DNA from 3 places in the Burkholderia sp. PU8-34 genome. Region 2 is predicted to be linked to each of the others. Evidence: predicted binding sites of a transcription regulator. Region 2 holds the regulator's gene; each other region holds the start of a gene.

Region 1 (3,273 bases), on a different contig from region 2:
CCGACAAGCGCGCGATCGCGCAGGTGCTGGGCCGCTATTTCGAATCGCGCTCGCTGCGCTACCACATCGAGGAACTGCCGGGCGGCGTGCTGCAGATCGGCTTTCGCGTAAGCGGCCAGCCGGTCGCGGTGACCGTGTCGTTCGACGATGCCGCGTACGACACCTATACGCACTGGGACGCGAGCCAGAAACAGCTCGCGCTCGGGCGGCTGGCGGACGGCTTCGCCCGGATGATGGCGAAGCGCAGCCCGGCCGCACTTGGCGGCGACTATCACGTCGAGCGTTTCTGACCCCGCCGGCCCCGCGCATTGCGCCGATCCGGTACGGGCGCGGGCAGCACAACCGGCAGCGGGGCCTCCGGGACTGCTGGCTCTCACCGTCGACGGCAATCCGCGCGCCGGCGGCATCGTCAGCCAAGTGCCCGCGTGCGGAGGGCACTTTGCGTCCGGGCGCGCGTCGCGTAGGATATCCGTTAATTCAGCAGACACTGCGTTCGCAGCGGGCCATCGAATTAGCGGCAGGCGGCGCGCAGCGCGTTCTCCTTTTTCACGCAACCGACGGATACCACCGCTCATGGTCATCGCTCGCCAGTTGCTGTCGTCCGGCGCGGGCCGGCTTCTTTGCGGCATGTCGGCGTTCGCGCTGCTCGCGGCCGCCGATCCACAGTCCGCATCGGCACAGACGCCGTCGCCGCTCGGCGAGTGGCAGTTCTCGGCTGGCGTCCCGCTCATCAAGCTGTTCGAACCGAACGTTCCGACCTGGCAGGTCAGCGTCGGCGCCGGGATGACGTATCAACCGCGCTATCCGGGTTCGGATCGCTATCACGTGCTGGGCGGGCCGAACCTCGACGTCCGGTATCGCGACCTGTTCTTCATCTCGACCGGCGAGGGCGCCGGCGCGAACGTGCTGCGCGGGCCGAACTGGCGCGTCAGCCTCTCCGTCGGCTACGACCTCGGGCGCCGCGCCGCAGACGATATCGGCCACCTGAACGGCTTCGACAACATCAACGCGGCGCCCGTGCTGAAGCTGTCGGCCGACTACGTGATCTCGAAGGATTTTCCGCTCGTGCTGCGCGCGGACGTGCGGCGCAGCGTCGGCGGCGCGAACGGCTGGATCGGCGACCTGTCCGCCTACATGCCGATGCCCGGCAGCAACGAGAATTTCTACTGGTTCGCCGGGCCGACGGTGTCGTTTGCCGATGCGCGCTACATGAACGGCTGGTTCGGCGTCAGCGATGCCGCGGCCGCGCGCTCGGGGCTGCCGCGCTATTCGTCAGGCGCCGGGATCAAGTCGGTCGGGGCGGGCGTGACGATGGTCTGGTTCGTGAACAAGCACTGGTTCCTGACGATGGACGGTGCGATCGAGCAGCTCGTCGGGCGCGCGGCGGCGAGCCCCGTCACGCAGCAGACGACGAACGGCGTGCTCGACCTGTCGGTGAATTACCAGTTCTGAACGGTGGCGATCGGCCATGGCAGCGGCGTCGATCGCATACTCCGTTGCCGACGACGAAAGCGCGATCGACGTGCAGACGCTGGAACGCCTCGCGCTGGATTCGCGTTACCCGTGACGCAAGCAAGCGCACGACGGGATGCGCGTCATGCAGCGTGCGATCAATCGATTCCGCCGTCACATTTGCTATGATTCGGACCTGTACAAACGTACAGTGACCGACTCCCGTGACACCCGCATCGCCGCCGCCTCCGGCGTTCTACTACCTGACCAATTTCGAGCGTGCGCTGACCTGGCTCGGCGAGCGCTACGACGACGTGCTCGACGCCAGCGAGCGGGCCTTCCTGCAGGCCTTCGCGGCGCTGCCGCAGGCGTCGCGCGCGCTGCTCGTGCGGATGCTGATGCGCAATGGGCCGGACTTCCGCGCGAGCAAGCTCCGGTATGACGAGATCGGCTGCGCGCTCGACGCAGCCGCGCCGCTTGTCGCGCTCGGCTGGGTCGATCCGGCGCCGCCGTTGACGCTCGACGAAATCTTCGCGTTGTCCACCAAGGCCGAACTGCTGCGGATGTTCCCGGTGCTGGGCGCGCATGCGGGCGCGCGCAAGACCGAATGGCTCGACCTGCTGCGGCCTGCGCATGACGTTGCGCAACCGTTCGACGCGTGGTTTGCGGGGGGCATCCAACTGGCAGCTGTCGATTTGGAAGGCGACCAATCTGCGGCCGTCGATTCGGAGCGAGCGCAACCCGCGGCCGCCAATCCATCGGACGTCGACCGCGTGCTGCGCGTGACGGTCGGCCCGCTGTGCGACCGGCTGCGGCTGATGTTCTTCGGCAATCTCTACCAGGACTGGAGCGAATTCGTGCTCGCCGATCTCGGCGTGTTCCAGTATGAAAGCGTGCCGTTCGCGCCGTCGTCGCGCGCTTTCCAGCAGCGCAGCGATGTCGATACGTATCTCGCGCTGCATGCGTGCCGCACCGCGCTCGACGCATGGCCCGACGATGCACCGTTCGACCCGCTCCTCGACCTGATCGACACGGTCGATTGCGTGCAGCCGTGGCTCGCGACGCGCCGCGCGAAGCTGCTGTTCACGCTCGGCCAGACGTGCGAGCGCCGCCAGGCTTGGCCGCTCGCGCTCGATGCCTACGCGCGCAGCGCCTGGCCCGGCAGCCGCCACCGGCGGATCCGGGTGCTCGAACGCTGCGGCCGCGACGACGATGCGCTCGCGCTGGCGCTCGATGCGCGCGACGCGTTCGAAAGCGACGAAGAGCGGCAGCGCGTCGAACGGATGCTGCCGCGGCTGCAGCGCCGTCTCGGCCGCGCGGTCGAGCGGGCGGCCGCAGCGCGCGACGTGCCGCGCGAAACGCTCGTGCTCGTGCGCCCGGACGCATTCGAGAGCGTCGAATTTGCGGTGCGCGACCATCTCGCGCACCCCGGCGCGCCGGTCCATTACGTCGAAAACACGCTGATCAATTCGCTGTTCGGCCTGCTGTGCTGGGAGCCCGTGTTCGCGGCGGTGCCGGGCGCGTTCTTCCATCCGTTCCAGCGCGGGCCGGCCGACCTGCATGCGCCCGATTTCGCCGCGCGTCGTGCGGGCGCGTTCGACGCGTGCTTCGCGCAGCTCGATTCCGGCGCGTATCGCGACACGATCCAGCGTCATTACGCGACGAAGATGGGCGTGCAATCGCCGTTCGTGTTCTGGGGCGTGCTGAGCCCGGCGCTGCTCGACGAAGCGCTTGCCTGCCTGCCGCCCGAACATCTGCGCCTCTGGTTCGCGCGCCTGCTCGCGGACATTCGCAGCAATCGCTCGGGGCTCCCCGATCTCG
Region 2 (3,273 bases):
CGTGCCCTTCTTGTCGACCACCTTGTCGACCACCGCAACCGGCGGCTCGGCCAGGATGCTCACCGACGGCACGACGATCTCGAACTTGTCGGAGCCGAATTCCTTGATCGACAGGAACGCCTCGTTCTCCCACGCGATCAGCACGTCGCCGATCCCGCGCTGCACAAAGCTCGTCGTCGCACCGCGCGCGCCGGAATCGAGCACGCCGGCGTTCTTGTAGAGCTTCGTGACGAAGTCCTTCGCGGTCTGCTCGTTGCCGCCCGGCTTGTGCACCGCGTACGCCCATGCGGCCAGGTAGTTCCAGCGCGCGCCGCCCGACGTCTTCGGGTTCGGCGTGACGATCGACACGCCCGGCCTGGTCAGGTCGTCCCAGTCCTTGATCCCCTTCGGATTGCCCTTGCGCACGAGGAACACGATCGTCGACGTGTACGGCGACGCGTTATCGGGCAGGCGCTTCTGCCAGTCCTTGTTGACGAGCCCCTTGTTCGCGAGCGCGTCGATGTCATAGGCGAGCGCGAGCGTCACGACGTCGGCCTGCAGGCCGTCGAGCACCGAGCGCGCCTGCGCGCCCGAGCCGCCGTGCGATTGCTTGAAGTTGACCGTCTCGCCCGTCTTCGCCTTCCATTCCTTGCCGAACGCCTGGTTGAAGTCCTGATACAGCTCGCGCGTCGGGTCGTACGACACGTTCAGGAACGTCGTATCGGCCTGTGCGTGCGTCGCGACGCCCAGCACCGCCGCCGCGCCCAGCGCGAGTGTTGCGATCAAGCGGCCCACCCCGCTCGCCAGCCCCGTTTTGCGCTTCACCATCCTTGGTTCTCCAGTGTTGTCGTGTTGTCGGCATTGCGATGTGGGGCCAGTCTATCGAACGGGTTACATGATTAAAAATAATCGTTCTTCATTTTTTAATACTGAAAAGTGCTAACGCCGTCGGGATGGACGGTTGCGGCAGACAAACCGGCGCCCCGGCGTCGCGCGATCGCGCCGGAATCGCCGCGATCGCGACGAACCTCACGTAACACTTGAAATTCGCGAAGTACTGTATAAAAATACAGCTCACTGTCTATCCATACAGTTGAGCCATGACCAAACTCACCGCCCGTCAGCAGCAAGTGTTCGACTTGATTCGCCGCGCGATCGAGCGCTCCGGCTTTCCGCCTACGCGTGCCGAGATCGCGGCCGAGCTGGGCTTCAGCTCGCCGAATGCGGCCGAAGAACACCTCCGCGCGCTCGCGCGCAAGGGCGTGATCGAGCTGGCGGCCGGCGCGTCGCGCGGCATCCGCCTGCTCGGCATCGACGACATGCCGCATCAGTTCACGCTGCCGCACGCCGGCCTGATGCAGCTGTCGCTGCCGCTCGTCGGCCGCGTCGCGGCCGGTAGCCCGATCCTTGCGCAGGAGCACATCTCGCAGCATTTCGCGTGCGATCCCGCGCTGTTCTCCAGCAAGCCCGACTACCTGCTGAAGGTGCGCGGCCTGTCGATGCGCGACGCCGGCATCCTCGACGGCGACCTGCTCGCCGTGCAGAAGCGCACGGAAGCGAAGGACGGCCAGATCATCGTCGCGCGTCTCGGCGACGACGTCACGGTCAAGCGCCTGAAGCGCCGCCCCGGCGGCCTCGAGCTGATCGCGGAGAACCCGGATTACGAAAACATCTTCGTCAAGGCCGGCAGCGCGGAATTCGCGCTGGAAGGCATCGCCGTCGGGCTGATCCGCTCGGGCGAATTCTGACAATCCGTCTCGCTCAGGAGAACACCATGGAACGCCTTGCCCGCCTGCTGCCTTTCCGTCAATTCGGCCGTCTGCGTCACCTGCGCGGCCGCACGCCCTGCGCGCCGCTGTCCGCGGCGCCCGTCGGTCATGAAGAAGTCGCAGTCGAACGGCAGGCGTCCCTGCTGCCGTCGGCGCTGCCCGCGTTCGCGCGGGTATCGCTGAACGCCGGCCTGAATCACGCGGAACCCGCGCGTCGTGCGCCGGTGCGTGTCTATCACGGCCGGTCGCGCCTGATCATGGTCGGAACGATCGATGCGGTGTGCCGGATGATCGATCGCTGTATTGCGGAGGAACGTTCTGCCGCGCAGGGTGGTCTCTGATTGCGGAACGTTCCCGCGCCGGAGGCGCCGTGAATCACGCACCGGGCCGCCCGAAGCGGCTCAAGCCCCTGTTGATCGTCGCATTGGTTGCCGCCTTGCTGGCGGCGGTCGGCTACGCATACGCATCACCGTATGTCGCGCTCGGCCGCCTGAAGGCGGCCATCGACGCGCGTGATGCGCAAACGGTCAGCGAATATGTCGATTTTCCGTCGCTGCGCATCAGTCTCAAGCAGCAGGTCACCGACGAGTTGATGCGCCGGATCGACGCGAAGCGGCAGGACAACAATCCGTTCGCCGTGATCGGTGCGTTGATCGGCTCCGCGTTGATCGGGCCGCTGGTTGACGCGTATGCGACGCCCGCAGGCGTCGCTGCGCTGATGAGCGGGATACCGCCCCGCGGCAATCCGGGCGAGCGTCCGCCCGAATGGGCGGCGCAGCCGCCGAGCGGCACGGTCGGCACGCAGGCTGCCGGCGCGGCGAATCCGCCTGCGGGCAGCGCGCCGGCTGCATCGCCGCCGGCGCCGCCAACCGACCACGCGCACGCAACCGTGCCCGAGAGACGGCCAACGAGCGCCGGGTACCGGAACATCGACGAGTTTGTCGTGACCTACCAGCGCAACGTCGATGGCGCGCGCTACGCGGCGATCTTTCATCGCGAAGGCCTGTTTTCGTGGAAGCTGTCCGCAGTCGATCTGCACGGCTGAACCGGCAGCCTGCCGATCCCGGCCGCACCCCGCGCACGTCGTGAGCCGGCGCCGGTCAGGCGCTCACTTCACAGTCGCAGCTTCGCGTTCGCGAGCGATTTCGGCTTTCTGTTCTTCCGCCGTCGAGCAGGCCACGAGGATGCTGCAACTCACCCGATCGAGCAGCTGGGTGTTGCCTGACCCCATCCACCATCTCGACAGGCCGCTGCGGCAGCGGTGCCCGACCACGATCAGGTCGACCTTCAGTTCCGACGCGAGATTCGCGATCTCGTCGATCGGGTAGCCGAACGCGAAATGCCCTTCGGCCTGCAGTCCCCGGTCGCGCAACCAGTCCACCCCCTCCTGCAGGATTTCACGCGCAGTTTCCTCGAAGCGGCCGCACGCGACGTCGGTCAGCAGGCCGGCGCTTTGCGCGATGCTCGAACGCATGTCGACGACGGACAGCAGATGCGTCTCCGCCTTCAGGTCCAGCGCGAGATT
Region 3 (3,273 bases), on a different contig from region 2:
CGCTCATCATGCGCGGCCAGGTGCTCGGCGACAACGGCGCACCGCTCGCGAACGCGCTGGTCGAAGTGTGGCACGCGAACCATCTCGGCAACTATTCGTACTTCGATCAATCGCAGCCGGCGTTCAACCTGCGACGCTCGATCCGCACCGACGCCGAAGGCCGCTACAGCTTCCGCAGCGTGCTGCCGGTCGGCTACAGCGTGCCGCCGGGCAGCAAGACCGAGCAGCTGCTCGACCAGCTCGGCCGCCACGGCCATCGTCCCGCGCACATTCACTTCTTCGTTTCCGCGGATGGTTATCGTAAGCTGACGACGCAGATCAACATCGAAGGCGATCCGCACATCTGGGACGACTTCGCGTTCGCGACCCGCGAAGGGCTGATTCCGAAGGTCAAGCAAGCCGAAGGGGCGGAAGGCAAGCCTTACGGCGTCGATGGCCAGTTCGCGCTGATCGATTTTGACTTCACGATGATCAAGGAAAAGGCGAACGTGCCGGACAGCGAAGTCGAACGCGTGCGCGCGCAAGCCTGAGCGGTTGCGCGACGAACCGATAACGCAAGGAGCGAGTGATGCTGTTTCATGTGGAAATGACCGTCCATCTGCCGGCGGATATGGATCCGGTCAAGGCGGCGACGCTGAAGGCCGAAGAGAAGGCAATGTGCCAGCGGCTGATGAACGAAGGGGTCTGGCGACATCTGTGGAGGATCGCGGGGCAGTATGCGAACGTCAGCATTTTTGATGTCGACAGCGTGCAGCAGCTGCATGACACGTTGAGCCAGTTGCCGCTGTTTCCGTATATGAAGCTCGAGGTGCGGGCGCTGTGCCGGCATCCGTCGTCGGTTCGGGAAGATGATCGGTAAGTGAGCAGTGCAAACGTGGTCGCCGCCTGGCGGCCGCGTCTGTTTGCAACGCGGGCGACCTGGGATTCCACTCAGGTCGCCCGCTTCGTTTCGTGATCTGCCATTGCGCGTCGTATCGCGTGCTCGCACGGCCCGCATCGCCGGGCGCACCTCGCCGCCCGGACGCCTGCGTATCGAACGGCGCATCCACAACCGTCATTGATCGGGCCTCAGCGGCCCACCTCCTCCACATGCGCCGCGAACCCCACCCGTTCCGGCGCGATCTCTGCCTTCAACGTCAACGCCGGAATCTCGTATTCGCCGGAGTTCTGCCGCCGGAACGGAATCGGCGAAATCTCCCACAGACTGTCGAGACGCGCGCCGAGCGCATCGCGCGTTGCCGCAAACCGCGCGTCATCCATCTCTCCCGTCCGGTAGATCACGAACGGCGGAAGCACGTCGAAGCCCGGGTAAAACAGCACCCCATGCTGGATCGGAAACAGCACTTCGTCGATCGCGCCGTTGATGCCACGCGGGCTGTAGTGCGATTCCCAGCCGCCCGTCGTGACGAGCACCATCGCGCGCTTGCCTGCGAGCGTGCCTTCGCCGTACCGATTGCCCCAATGTGAATCCGAATGCTCGCCGACCCCATACGCGAAGCCGCACGCATATACGCGCTCGACCCAGCCCTTCATGATCGCCGGCATCGTGAACCACCACAGCGGGAACTGCAGGATCGCCGCATCGGCCCACTTCAGCTTCGCCTGTTCGCGCGCGATGTCGTCGGGTTGCGTGCCTTGCTCGAACGCGCGCTTTGCGTCGTCTGACGGATCGAATCGCTCGCCGGGCGGCTTCGCAGGCCCCCCTCTCCGGCCAGCGTCGCGTGCCACCGCCGCAGGTCACTGTTGCGGATCGTCTTCGCCAGTCGCCCTTACCCGTTACCCTCGCCAATCGCCCCGACCGCTCGCTGACACCCACTGCCAAAAATCTCTATCCAGGACTTGAAACCGTCCGAATCACTGTATATATTTACAGTGCTTTTGGCCATATGACCCGATTTCCGTCATCTTCGACGAACGGACCTTGTGAGGCGACCATGTTCCAGTCATCCGCTTTCGATCCCGAGCAACCCGGCTTCAATCCCGTCCACTTCGAGCGCGCCGCGCAGCGGGCGGTCGTCGACCTGCAGCGTGTGGTCGGCGGGCCTGCCCAGCGTGCGCTCGGCCTGCGCCGGCGCACGCACCCGGCCGCGGTGCGCACGATGAGCTGGCGCGCGCTGCTCGACGTCGAGGAGCTGGCTTTCTCGAATTCGGGGTTTCTGAACCGGAACGATCCTGCGGTGATCGACGCGTTCATCCGGCTGCGCGACAGCCGCCTGCTGGCCGCGGACGTCGAGGAACCAGTGGACTGGCGCCGCGACGACGACGACCTGCCGGCCGTCTATCTGATCGTGAAGGCGATGCTCGAGGCGGAAGCCGCGGAACAGGCCGAGGCCGCCTGAGCATCGGCAGAGTGCGCCATCAGCACTGTGAACGGGTCGGCAGCCGATATTGATCAGGCCCGACGATCGCCCACGCAATGCGAAAACGATCGTTGGGTAGCGACCGCCGCTGCGACGGCTACGTAGCCGTACGGGCCAGCCGCCCTGCCCTCATCGAGAGACGTAGCACGCGCCGATGAGGGCAGGGCCTGCGTACCCGGTGCCGGAGGTTGAGATCAGTGGCAATACGCACTACACGCGTTACAGCCGCGCCGCCAGCCGCGCACCCTGGTCGATCGCACGCTTCGCATCGAGTTCGGCGGCCAGTTCCGCGCCGCCGATCAGGTGCACCGATTGCCCCGCTGCCTGCAGCGGTTCGACGAGCGCGCGCTGCGGCTCCTGGCCCGCACACAGCACGATCGTGTCGACCTCGATCAGCTCCGGATCGGCGCGCTTCTCGCCGTACGACACATGCAGCCCGCGCACATCGATCCGCTCGTAGTTCACGCCGCCGATCATCTTCACCTGCTTCATCTTCAGCGTCGCGCGGTGAATCCAGCCGGTCGTCTTGCCGAGCCCCTTGCCGAGCGGCGCGGCCTTGCGCTGCAGCAGTGTCACCTCGCGGGCCGGCGGCGTCGTCTGCGCACGCGTCACGCCGCCGCGCGTCGCCGCCGGATCGGTCACGCCCCATTCGGCCTTCCATTCGTCGAGATCGAGCGCCGGCGACACACCGTCCTGCACGAGAAACTCCGCGACATCGAAGCCGATCCCGCCCGCGCCAACCACCGCGACCCGCTTGCCGACCGGCCGATTGCCCGCGAGCACGTCGATATAGCTCAGCACGTTCGCGCCGTCTTGCCCTGGAATCTTGGGATCGCGCGGTGACACGCCGGTTGCGAGCACGATTTCGTCATACCCGCCCGCGATCAGGTCGCTTGCATCGACACACCGGTTC

The links. The regulator LexA, encoded in region 2, represses DNA repair genes until DNA is damaged. The targets are predictions, from matches to a motif close to ACTGTATNNNNATACAGT.
Region 1: ACV22Z_RS11585 (VRR-NUC domain-containing protein) is a predicted target of LexA. The motif match lies at 1,648-1,665, and genes of this name have one in related genera.
Region 3: ACV22Z_RS23575 (DUF2471 family protein) is a predicted target of LexA. The motif match lies at 1,857-1,874, and genes of this name have one in related genera.

The regions. Positions count from the first base shown of each region.
Region 1 is NZ_JBSAXC010000004.1:55,710-58,982, reverse strand. Features, by position in the region: gene ACV22Z_RS11595 (hypothetical protein) at 1-290, shown strand, start outside; gene ACV22Z_RS11590 (MipA/OmpV family protein) at 574-1,452, shown strand; gene ACV22Z_RS11585 (VRR-NUC domain-containing protein) at 1,677-3,273, shown strand, end outside.
Region 2 is NZ_JBSAXC010000002.1:589,800-593,072, reverse strand. Features, by position in the region: gene ACV22Z_RS07415 (sulfate ABC transporter substrate-binding protein) at 1-807, opposite strand, end outside; gene lexA (transcriptional repressor LexA) at 1,080-1,727, shown strand; gene ACV22Z_RS07405 (hypothetical protein) at 1,754-2,089, shown strand; gene ACV22Z_RS07400 (DUF2939 domain-containing protein) at 2,119-2,793, shown strand; gene ACV22Z_RS07395 (universal stress protein) at 2,857-3,273, opposite strand, start outside.
Region 3 is NZ_JBSAXC010000010.1:225,426-228,698, forward strand. Features, by position in the region: gene catA (catechol 1,2-dioxygenase) at 1-530, shown strand, start outside; gene catC (muconolactone Delta-isomerase) at 569-859, shown strand; partial or broken gene ACV22Z_RS23570 (NAD(P)H-dependent oxidoreductase) at 1,069-1,692, opposite strand; gene ACV22Z_RS23575 (DUF2471 family protein) at 1,935-2,339, shown strand; gene ACV22Z_RS23580 (oxidoreductase) at 2,580-3,273, opposite strand, start outside.